DNA from 3 places in the Photobacterium panuliri genome. Region 1 is predicted to be linked to each of the others. Evidence: predicted binding sites of a transcription regulator. Region 1 holds the regulator's gene; each other region holds the start of a gene.
What was found. Region 1 encodes CRP, which controls carbon source genes, mostly activating them, when cyclic AMP is high. Its sites were predicted from a motif close to TGTGANNNNNNTCACA; they were not measured.

Region 1 (4,109 bases):
GTGGGATCAAAAACGTCGACTTCCCGTACCTGCTGGCAATGATCCAAGGCTCGTTTATGTCTCGCCACAACAATCTGGTGGTACCCGGCGGCAAGATGAGCTTTGCGATGGAGTTAATCATGAGGCCGCTGATCCAAAAACTGATCGATACAGGAAAGATTGGGTAGTACAAGGGATAAGGGCGATCGCCCAGAGCACAGGAAGGGACTAGCAACACAACAGTTGGGCAAAACAACGTGGCGGCACAAAGGCCACCACGTTCAGGCGATCACGCCTCGACAACCTCGTAGGAATGGGTCATCTCGACCCCTTCCCCTAGCATCAGGCAAACCGAGCAGTACTTCTCCAGCGAATTGGCAACCGTCTCGGCCACGATGGCACTGTCGAGCCCCACACCGGTAACCACAAAGTGCAAGTTCACCGTGGTGAACAGGCGGGGTGCCTGATCGCGCCGGACCGAGCTGATCTGCGCCTCGCACGCCGTGATTTTCTGACCGGCTGACTTCAGGCCGTCCACCACATCCACTGAACTGCAACCTCCGGCAGCCATCAATACCAGTTCCATCGGACTCGGGGCTTTTTCGCCACCATTACCGTCCATTACCACGCTATGGCCCGAATTTGACTGGCCTAAAAAGGTCATATTCTCGACCCATTTCACTCGCGATTGCATCGTGTTCTCCTTACTACAAACAGGGGGTTTTGGCACTATCTGGCAACTGTGTGATCATGTGCACACTTATGACTAGAAAATGGCCATTTCCGATAGATCAATATCAAGAAATACGCGCCGAAAAAAGATAAACTCTGAGCTAATTATTCAAGTTGACTTGCAGCCCGGCAGGTGACTGAATATCCTAAACGACGAACAAGAGGCCCAGCCTTGAATTATAGGGACGTCGTTGTTGGGCATTAAACGCAGAGGAAGTTAGTAATATGGTTCCAGGTAAACCTCAAACAGATCCAACTCTAGAGTGGTTTCTTTCCCATTGTCACATTCATAAATACCCTTCAAAGAGTACTTTGATCCATGCTGGCGAGAAAGCAGAAACCCTCTACTACATTGTAAAAGGTTCTGTTGCCGTCCTGATCAAGGATGAAGAAGGCAAAGAAATGATCCTGTCTTACCTAAACCAGGGCGACTTTATCGGTGAACTTGGTCTGTTCGAGGAAGGCCAGGAGCGTACCGCTTGGGTACGTGCGAAGACTCCGTGCGAAGTTGCTGAAATTTCATTCAAGAAATTCCGCCAGCTAATCCAAGTAAATCCGGATATCCTGATGCGCCTGTCTGCTCAGATGGCTCGTCGCCTGCAGGTAACCAGCCAGAAAGTTGGCGACCTTGCCTTCTTGGATGTAACCGGCCGTATCGCACAAACCTTGCTGAACCTTGCCAAGCAACCGGATGCAATGACGCACCCAGACGGCATGCAGATCAAGATCACTCGTCAGGAAATCGGCCAAATCGTTGGCTGCTCGCGTGAAACCGTTGGCCGCATCCTCAAGATGCTGGAAGAGCAGAACCTGATTTCTGCCCACGGCAAGACTATCGTTGTCTACGGTACACGCTGATAGCCACCATAATTGAAAAAAGCCGCACTAGCGGCTTTTTTTATGGCTGCAAATAAAAAATCGCTATAGCGAATAAGTTTGCAATAATTTTCACTATTTTTTCACTTGAATCCTGCCCAACAAGTGCTACATTGCGCATATGGAATTTGCGCTTATACAACATTGACCGGAGATTAAGATATGGATATCGAGCGTTTCTCCCCGCACCATACCACTTTTAGCCCTGCCGTGATTGCCCCGCTACCGACAACCGTCGAATTGACCGGCTTTAGCGGCAGCAGACACTACCTAGAACAACAAGAGCCGCCACGCCATAGCAGCCACGGCTATGATCTGCCTCCCCTCGATAACATCAGCCACTGAACAACGCGGACAATCACGGTGATCTATTGGTGAGTACTCTCGAAAATTTTGTCGGCAGATGCCTCGACAAAACCAGAGAACAGCTCACCATCCTCATCAGGATAACGCTTGGCAAATTCGTAAAAGCCTCCGGGGATAGCATAGGTTCCATCACTGAACCCAACCACGACCCGGTCGGCCATCGTGGACGATTGTTCAAGCATCACCTTGGCACTGCCCTTTACATCCCCGCCAGCCTCGTTAATCACAAAGCCATTGTGACGTAGCAGGTGATTGACCTCCCGTACCTCAGTGAACTGCTCGAGATGGTTGAGGCTCACCGTGAAATGGTTGGCGCCAAAGCCATGGGCAGCCAGCCAACCGCCATACTCACTCTCTGCCAGCAGCAACTCATAAGTGGCAAAGTCCAGCTCCCACTGCCGTCCGCCATATAGGAAGGCCGGATCACGCAAGGACGTCTCCGGCATCTGGGCCACCAGCTCTCGTACCGTCTGCTGGAACAACGAGCTGAACTGCCCCACCATCAGCTCGCTGATAAACACCTTGGGAGCCAGCGGGTTGGGATGCTCGAAATGCTCGGCGTAGAGTTTCTTGCCCTCGAAACGGTAACGCCCCTTGGGTTGGTAGCCAATCGCAATGAAGGGAGCAGCCAAACGGTCAAGGCCCACCATCGGTAAATTGAACGTTCGTAGGGCAATGTGATCGTTATGCAGCGGCTCCTCCTCGGCTAGCAGATCGTGGATCTGCAATGCCGAGGGACAAAGGCGTGTGACATAGTCCTGCCACAGCCCATTAAACAGTTGCTCTACCCTTTCCATGATGATGATATCCTCACGCTAGTCGGTTCGAGGGGAATCAACGCTCTCGTGGTAACTCGCGCTGGTTACAGAACGCACTCTAAAAAACGATACCCGGCGCCAACTTGTCGGGCAATTCTGCCTGCCCGCCCTCAAGCGTAGCCATCGGATAGGCACAATAGTCGGCGGCATAGTAGGCACTGGGACGCAGATTGCCAGATGCGCCGGGGCCACCAAACGGCGCATCGCCACTCGCCCCAGTCAACGGCCGGTTGCGGTTAACGATCCCGGCCCGGATATGCTCGACAAAATACTGCCATTCGCCGTCGTCCGTCGATATCAAACCGGCAGACAACCCATAACGGGTGTCATTGGCCATAGTGACGGCATCGGCCAAATTACGATAACGGGCAACTTGCAACAGCGGGCCGAAGTATTCCTCATCAGGCAGGGTGGCAATAGCACTCACATCGATAATACCCGGCGTCACAACCGCCCCTTGCCCGCGGGTTGAACGTAGCAGGGTTTTGCCCCCCAAATTCTCAAGATCGGACTGGGTACGGACAATCGCATCGGCAGCCTGATCGGAAATCTGCGGCCCCATAAACGGCGCCGGATGATCAAACGGCCCGCCAACCCGCAACTGGGACGCGACAGCGACCAGCCGCTCAAGCAGGGCATCACCGACCTCCCCACGAGGAAGATAAAGGCGGCGAGCACAAGTGCAACGCTGCCCGGCACTGAGAAAGGCCGACTGAATAATAGTGTAGACAGTGGCATCGAGCTCGCCACAAAATTCAGAGACAACCAACGGATTGTTGCCCCCCATTTCCAACGCCAGCATCTTGCCTGGCTGGCCGGCAAACTGGCGGTGCAACAGGTGGCCAGTATGGGCACTGCCGGTAAACAACAGCCCGTCGATACCACGGCTGGCCGCCAGGGCCTCGCCAACCGGCCTTGCCCCCTGTACCAAATTGATCACCCCATCAGGCAGCCCCGCCAACTGCCACAGCCGCATGACCCGTTCAGCCACCTTCGGGGTAAGCTCTGAGGGCTTGAAAACCACCGTATTACCGGCCAGCAGGGCCGGGATAATATGGCCGTTCGGCAGGTGGCCGGGGAAATTATACGGCCCGAATACCGCCATTACCCCCAACGGCCGGTGACGCAGGACAGCCTGCCCACCTGCGATATCACGCCGCGTACTGCCGGTACGTTCATGGTAGGCACGCAGCGAAACCGCCACCTTGCCCGCCATCGCCGACACCTCAGTACGGGTTTCCCACAAGGGCTTACCCGTTTCCTCGGCAATCACCTCTGCCAACGCCTCGCTGTGCTCCGTCACCAAACGGCCAAAGCACTCCACGATTTCCTGACGGT
Region 2 (4,109 bases), 880 kb from region 1:
CGACCGAAATGAAATCGACCCGCGACGTCAAGCCCGATAGCTGGTAAAGCATCGAGGGCACTTCGATCATGATCCCGACCCGCGGCCTGCGCAGAGTCAGCCCCTGCGCCTCGGCCGCCTTGGCCACTTCGATGTAGGCCCGCTCGATAAGTGCTAGTGATTCATCAAGCTCGGCAATGCCGGAAATCATCGGCAACAGGATATCCATATTGTCGATGCCGATGCTGGCCCGAAGCATCGCCCGGACCTGGATCAGAAATATCTCAGGGTGATCAAGGGTGAAACGGATCCCCCGCCAGCCGAGGAACGGGTTATCCTCTTCGATGGTCAGATAGGGCAACGGCTTGTCACCACCGATATCGAGCGTGCGCATCACCACCGGCTTGCCCTGATAGGTATCTAAAATCGCGCGGTACTGCTGGGTCTGCTCTTCTTCAGAGGGGAAGCTACGCTGCAACAAGAAGGGAACTTCAGTACGGTACAGGCCCACCCCGTCCACGCCACGGTTAACCGCAATACTGGTGTCGGCACTGAGCCCGGCATTGAGGAAGATATGCACCCGCTCGCCATTTCGGGTCACGGCACATTTCTCAACGTCTTCCTCGACGACCTTGGCCAGCTCCAGCTCTTCGCGCACCAAGCGCTTGTATTCCGCCATAACATGACGGGGCGGGTTGACCAACAGTTCGCCGCGGTAGCCGTCCACCACGACCTTGCAGTCATGGATCTTATCGGGAACAAAATCGACACCCATAATCGCCGGGATCCCAAGTGCCCGCGACAAAATCGCAGCATGGGAGTTCGCCGCCCCTTCCTGAGATACCACGGCGGCCAGTTTCTCCCGGGGGATACTGGCCAGAATCCCAGCGGTGAGCTCGCGGGTCAGCAAGACAACCGGTTCATCCCATTGATGCTCGTCGACCGTTTCATTATTGAGGAAGAACAATAAACGCTGGCCCAGCTCACGAATATCCTGAGCGCGCTCTTTGAGGTAATCGTCCTTCATATTGGCAAACTGTGCCGAGTAGGTTTCAACAACCTGCCTAACGGCCCATTCCGCCTGTGCGCCCGCCGAGACCTTGCCAAACAAGTCCTTGCGCAGCATGGGGTCATTGAGCAGGTGACTGAATAAGTCAAAAATAGCGAGCGTTTCCTTATGCAGCTCACTGTCGAATCGCTTACGCAGACGACGGAACTCGGCACTGGCCATTTCAATGGCAATACTGAGCCGCTCCTGCTCCGCCTCGCGATCGATACACGATGCCGGACACACTAGCTCCAGCCGCGGCTGATTGTCATCCCACCATGCCGTTGCAACCGCAACACCACTGGAGGCGGCCGAACCGACCAGACGCAACCCGCGATGCTGATCAGGCCACATCCCCTGCGCTTTGGCATGAGCCAGTAATACTGCCAGCTGGGCTGCCAGCGTCACCATAAAGGATTCTTCGCTCTCGTCGAACTCGCGCTGCTCGCGCTGCTGGATCACCAATACCCCCAGCACCTGTCGCTGATGAATGATCGGGGTACCGAAGAAAGAGCGGAAGGACTCCTCCCCAATGCCGGGAAGGAGCTTAAAATGAGGGTGCTGACGGGCGTCAGCGACGTTGATGGGCTCGGCCTTGGCAGCCACCTGCCCGACCAGCCCTTCACCAAAGGCAAGACCGACATGACGATGGGGCTTTCTGAGCCCCTTCGTCGCCATCAAGGTATAACGCTGACGCTGGTAATCTGCGATATAGACCGAACAACACTCCGTTTTCATGGCATGGCAAGTGCTGACCACCAACTGTTCCAGTGCATCAAGCAGGCTCGGCGCACTGGCCACCTTCTCAACGATTTCTCTTAGCTGCGTCAGCATCTTTTGCCTAACTCCACATCAAACAGGGTTAACTGCGTTTGCCCCGGCGCTGCTTTCTGCGTTCTTTGCGCTCCTTGAAGGGCATTGCCATCGCTGCGAATTCTTTCAATGCTCGGCGGTAAACATCCCGCTTGAACGATACAACCTGCCGAACCGGATACCAATAACTGACCCAGCGCCAGCCATCGAACTCCGGAATCGAACCACGCTGCATATTTACCTTGGATTCATCGCATTCCAAACTCAGCAAAAACCATTTTTGCTTTTGACCAATACAAACAGGCTTTGAATCCCAGCGCACCAGACGCTTAGGAAGCTTATAACGAAGCCAGTGCCGGCTTGATGCCAGAATCCGCACGTCTTTCTTCGTTAATCCCACTTCCTCATACAGTTCCCGGTACATGGCCTGCTCAGGGGTTTCCCCTTCGTCAATACCACCTTGTGGAAACTGCCAGGAATGCTGTCCGTACCGCCGAGCCCAGAATACTTGACCATGGCTATTGCAGATCACTATCCCCACATTCGGGCGGTATCCATCGCCATCAATCACTGGACGACCTCAATATAAATCTCTATTAATAGTGATTTTTTCACAGTCGCCGCAACGGGTAAACTAACAATCGAATTTATCCCCCTATTTTCCTACCAAAGCCTCAGTTTTTGGATAACTTTTATCTGCTGGTTATTTTATAAACAACCCAATGAGACCTAGACCACATTTATACACGATTTCTGTGGATAGAATTGTGAAGAAGCGGTAAATCCAAGGATCTTTGGAATGTGATTATTATATGAAACAACAATAAAAGCATTCAAAAACAAAAACAAAACACCATCAAATCAAACACTTGAACGAGAGATCCTTTCGGAAACAAAATACCAACAGATACCAGTTTGTATGCAAAATCCAGATCGGTTAAAGATCGACCAGATTAGGTTTTATCCACATAAAATCATCAACACCGGATAAATAAACCGCAGCACAGCGTTCAAAATTGCAACCAACCCCTGTTTAAATCCACAGTTAATGGCAGGCATTAAAAAATATCATGTCTTACTGTGGATAAGTTGATTTCCAACGCCGTGATAAGATCCTCGGGCAGGATCGTCTCCTGCCATCACTGCACTACGCCCCATTTGTCCTCGGCTTTCCCCCTGCGCCTATGCTAGGATCATCACCTCGACAACAATAGGTACCACGATATGCAACCCTCCCCCCCGACCTCTGAACACGCACTCCTCGAGCGGGCATGTAACCTGGCCGGGCAGACTCTCGGCGAACTGGCTGTACAGGCAGGCATTTCCGTCCCGATGGATCTACGCCGCGACAAGGGATGGGTTGGCCAATTGCTGGAATGGCACCTCGGCGCCTCAGCAGGCAGCAAACCGGTACCTGATTTTGACAACCTCGGGATTGAGCTGAAAACCATCCCGATTGGCTACAACGGCAAACCTCTCGAGACGACCTTTGTCTGTGTGGCCCCCCTTATCGGGTTGCATGGGCTGAGCTGGGAAAAAAGCCACATCCGCCACAAACTCGCCAGAGTTCTGTGGGTTCCTGTGGAGGGTGAGCGGGATATCCCGCTGCCAGATCGCCACGTTGGCTCCCCGCTATTATGGAGCCCGTCAGAAGAAGAAGAGCAGCAGCTCCGCCGGGACTGGGAAGAGTTGATGGACATGATTGTCCTCGGCCAGGTCGAACAAATTACAGCCCGTCACGGCGAGGTTCTGCAGTTACGTCCGAAGGCGGCAAACAGCCGAGCCCTGACCGAAGCGTACGGAGCCAACGGCCAACCCATCAAGACCTTGCCACGGGGCTTTTACCTCAAGACCCATTTCACTGCCGCCTTGCTAGAGCGTTACTTTATTCTCTAACGCCCCTCTACAGGTGCACGGTCATATCCTGCTGACAACGGGACTCCAACCCGGCCGGTCCGAACTCATCGTAAGGATCGGTCATTCGCAGCGTCACCGAGGTTATCCCGAGCGGCCTGAGCAGCTCGCCAGCTTGCTCGATCGTCTGGAAAGTCATCATCTCACCCTGCTCGGTTTTCAATGGCTCGAGATGGTGCTTGTACTCCACTTCCATAAGGTAGTCACCGCACCCTGCGTAGCTCGTGAGGATACAGTGCGGCAATTCGCCACGGCTGGACTGAGTCCAATGTTTGAGTTGAGACAGCTTCATCATGCCTCCTGCTGTTGGATACCCGGCTCACCATCTCATAACTATTGTCGATAAGTCGTTATT
Region 3 (4,109 bases), 360 kb from region 1:
CGGTTAGACAAATACACACTGGCTATCCCTTGTTCGGCCAAGGCCTTCTTAACCAGCTTGCCTTCACTGCCGGTACGCACCAGCACCGCGATATCCCCCGCTTCGATCATATGGCGCTGCTCGCCATCACAAAAATAGGCCGACTGCTGCTGTGACTGGGTCAGGATATGCTGGATCTGAGCCGCTGTCGCAGCAGCCATGGTTTCCTGATAACTCCCTTTGGTTATCGGTTTACCGTCATCGCTGTCCTGCAGCCAGAATGTCAAAGCCGGTTGATCTTGGTTGTCCAGCCGCCAACGGCGTTCCGAGGCTTTCGGGCTATGGTTAACCGCCGTGAACTGGATATCCTGATCATAGATAAACGGGCTCTCTGGGCGGGCAAAGACCGCATTGACCGCCCCGACCATCTCGGCTGTCGAGCGCCAGTTGGTATCAAGGGTGTAATGATCGGTCACCTGCCGACGGGCTTGGATATAGGTGAAAATATCCGCCCCGCGAAAGGCATAGATCGCCTGCTTGGGGTCGCCGATCATGAACAGGCCGCAATCGGCATGATCACGGTAAATCGTACTAAAAATACTGTACTGCAGCGGATCGGTATCCTGGAATTCATCGATCATCGCCACCGGATACTGTGTCCGGATACGCCCGGCCAGCAGGTCATCGCTATCGTTATCAATGGCCGCCGACAATTGAGTCAACAAATCATCAAACGACAACCAGCCTTTACGGGCCTTGGCCTGTGCCAGCAAACTCCGACACTGCTCAATCGCGTGCGCCAGCAGCGGATCATGTAAGTTCGCAGGGCTATCAAGCAATTCAGCAATCGCAACAAATACCGGATGCTCGGGCGGCTCGCCCTTGGCCGTTTTCTCGATCAGGGTCTGCTGATGAAAACGGTCAAGCTTGTCAGGCAGGGAGTAGTCCTGCGTTGGCTTGGCCGCCCACGCGCTGACCTGAGCCAACCATGCTGGCAGGCTCTTTTTGGTATAGCTGCGCTTGTTGATCCCCGAATTGGCAATCAGAGCTTCAAGATCCGCCTCATGTTCTTGCCACAAGGCCTTGACGCTGTCGATCCGCTGCATATTTTCCTGATGAAGCGTATCAAGCGTGTCCGACATTGGCGGCACCGAAAGCTTCAGCGGCGCCCCGGTCAGGCTGCTGCCCAATTCGCGCAGCAATGCCGCCGGCGATGACCAGAGCTGCCTGACCTCATTCGCCAGACCAAACGGCAAATGGTAGAAATTCCGCCGCCAGTAGTCCGCAACCACGAGACTCTTTAGCTGGCTCTCATCGGTCACGAACTCATTATTGAAGCGACTGCCTGACTCGAAAGCATTCTGGGTTAGCATCCGCTGGCAGAAACCATGAATGGTATAAATCGCCGCCTCGTCCATACGCCGCTCGGCATCCAGCAATATTTGCTTGGCGATATGGTGATCGGGGATCTCTTGTAACAACGTGTCGATAGTCTGCTTGTACGAGCCGGTGCTCTTACCGCGGCAAAAAGAGACATAAGCATCTTTGATCCCCGTGCGGATACGATCTCTCAGCTCTGCGGTTGCGGCTTCAGTGAAGGTCACCACCAGAATTTCGTCCACATCCAACGGCTTTGCATGGCGCGTTTGATCACTGCCATGTCCCAGCAAAAGCCGCAGATACAAACTCACAATGGTAAAGGTCTTCCCCGTACCAGCCGAGGCTTCGATGAGCCTAGCGCCGTACAACGGGAAGGCCATCGGTTGTAATTTATTGGCAACGTTCACGTTATCCATGGATTGTCTTTCCAAATATTGTTTTGTTGGTTGATCCACCCGTCATCGGATGTCATCGCATCATCAGTTGCAGCAAGGGGCTTCGGCCACATCATCAATGTGATCAAGCACTTATTACGTACCTAAAACACACTGGCCACAAACCATTGTGAGACGTTTCTCACAGTTTACCCCGAGGCCATTCGTTAGTATCTGCGCCAGAAACGTGGTCTACCTCTGCACCAGTGGTCGTACAGCGAACACCCTACAACTAACAATGATTTGCTGGCGACCACACTACTTCCTTTCTGGCTTTTTCCACTACTCCTGCTCCACATCCTCACTGCCCATAATCGGACCCTGCAGTACTCGGGCAGCCAGTTGCGATATCTCCTGAGCCAGTTCGTCACTCCACTGCGGCCAGACTCGAGCGACATAAGTATCAACCCCCTCGCCGGTAAACATGTAACCGCCGTTGAAAGCATCTGCCATTTTTGCCAGGGCCTTCTCACGATTCTCGTCACTGTCGCTCCAGTTACCGTTCTTATCGATACAGGCCATGATGCCGGCCTGCGCCGTTTTCGGGAAATACGCCAACGGCTGGTTTAGCCCTTGGAAATATAACTCAATGACCTCTTGTAGATATGCTTTCGCATCACCGGCCTCCACTTGGAGCAGCTTCACATGCCGGTCAGTACCGATCACATGCGTTTCCAGTCCCTTGCCACCGGCCGCAAGGCAGAGGTGATCAAACCAAGCCGCCAGCATATCCTGCGGACGGATCTTCCCGCTGCGGTAGCGCAACAAACCGGACTGATAACGCTGTTTCAACCACCCTTGCAACTGCACCGTTTCGCCGTTGATCTCAAAGGCAATATCAACCTCATGATCATCAAGTGGCTTGCTCGCCAACGGGGCGATCAAATTAACCAGCGCCATTGTTTCCAGACGTGTGACTTCCAAGTCGAGCTCGCCAAACGCGGCGATTGGCAGGTTACCCGCCGCTTTTTGCTCAGCGGCAAAATCTCGGTACACCGGTTCCTCATCACGTCCCTGCGCACGAGCATCAAGCAGCAACGACAGTAGCTCATCACGCAGCACGTAGCTTTCCAAGCCATTGAGCTCAAATGGTTCATCATCAACCATCACGCCCATCGGCGGCTCAAAATACACCTTGAGTCGACGGTTGAAGAAGTAGCGTACCGGCAAACGCCAGAAGCGCTGCAATTCTGCCAGCTCGAGAGGTTTTATCTGCCCGTCCTTGAGCGGATCTGCATTGAGGGCTGCGATTTGAAATGCAGGGCTGGCACTGCCACTGCGGGTAGCGGCAGGAAGCCACTCGGCCGCAAAGCTGGCATGCTCACCGCTAAATGCCTGCGGGCTGAATGGGACAAGCGGATGGTGACGGATCAGCTTATCTTTGAGCAAATCAGCTGACTGGTCGACCGGCAACGCCTCGTCGCCGTCAAGGCAATAGCCTTGCTGACAGTACTCCACCAGCTCGCTAACCAGTACACTTGGCATCCGCTCGGCATTGTCCTGAATTGAACGTCCGACATAGCTGATATACAAGGTTTCCTGCGCTGACTGAATCGCCTCGAGGAACAGGTAGCGGTCGTCATCCCGGCGCGAGCGATCCCCTGCCCGAGTGCGGCCATTCATCAAATCAAACCCTTCAGGGGCAATGTTACGAGGGTAAGCCCCATCGTTCATCCCCAGCAGACACACCACCCGGAACGGGATCGAGCGCATTGGCATCAGGGTACAGAAGTTCACCTGTCCGGCGAGAAAACGCTGGCTTACCCGCTCACCCGATAGCTTGTCTTGCAGGTATTGGTTCAGCACGGCAGGGGAAATATCAGTGGCAAAACCCGCATCGTCCAACTGCTCGTCCAAGCGGTGGAGAAGATCACGGATCGACTTCAGCACCAACTCGCCTTCCAGCTCCACCGCCAGAAAATCATCCAACAGGGTATTGAGGATCGCGGTCCACTCATGGACCGAATGCGGCTGCGCCAGACTTTCCCGGTATTCAATAAGGCAGTCGATAAATCCAGCCAGATGGCCCGCCAGCTCTGCATCCAGCCCCTGCACCTGCTCATAGGCTGATATCCCGTCAAACAGCCCGGCATCATGCGGCATGGCATAACCAAGCAACATTCGCTGAATACCAAACAGCCAGGTATTCTGGCTTTGTTCTGGCAAATCAAACTGGCTCGCGGTTTTGCCATCAAGCCCCCAGCGAACACCGGCCTCTTCAATCCAGCGCTTTATTTTCTCGAAGCTGTCACCATCAAAGCCAAACTTGGCCATCACGGCCGGAACCTCAAGCAACTCAAGGATCTCGGATGCATG

Region 2: a site for CRP is predicted at 2,564-2,579, ahead of rppH (RNA pyrophosphohydrolase). Genes of this name have one in related genera too.
Region 3: a site for CRP is predicted at 1,925-1,940, ahead of recB (exodeoxyribonuclease V subunit beta). Genes of this name have one in related genera too.

Annotation. Positions count from the first base shown of each region.
Region 1 is NZ_CP197192.1:136,214-140,322, forward strand. Features, by position in the region: gene ACSF8X_RS00735 (phosphoribulokinase) at 1-167, shown strand, start outside; gene ACSF8X_RS00740 (OsmC family protein) at 269-673, opposite strand; gene crp (cAMP-activated global transcriptional regulator CRP) at 937-1,569, shown strand; gene ACSF8X_RS00750 (hypothetical protein) at 1,750-1,932, shown strand; gene ACSF8X_RS00755 (DUF1338 domain-containing protein) at 1,956-2,750, opposite strand; gene astD (succinylglutamate-semialdehyde dehydrogenase) at 2,830-4,109, opposite strand, start outside.
Region 2 is NZ_CP197192.1:1,020,191-1,024,299, reverse strand. Features, by position in the region: gene ptsP (phosphoenolpyruvate--protein phosphotransferase) at 1-1,861, opposite strand, end outside; gene rppH (RNA pyrophosphohydrolase) at 1,890-2,411, opposite strand; gene mutH (DNA mismatch repair endonuclease MutH) at 3,065-3,736, shown strand; gene ACSF8X_RS04920 (DUF6482 family protein) at 3,744-4,049, opposite strand.
Region 3 is NZ_CP197192.1:3,288,581-3,292,689, forward strand. Features, by position in the region: gene recB (exodeoxyribonuclease V subunit beta) at 1-1,790, opposite strand, end outside; gene recC (exodeoxyribonuclease V subunit gamma) at 2,076-4,109, opposite strand, start outside.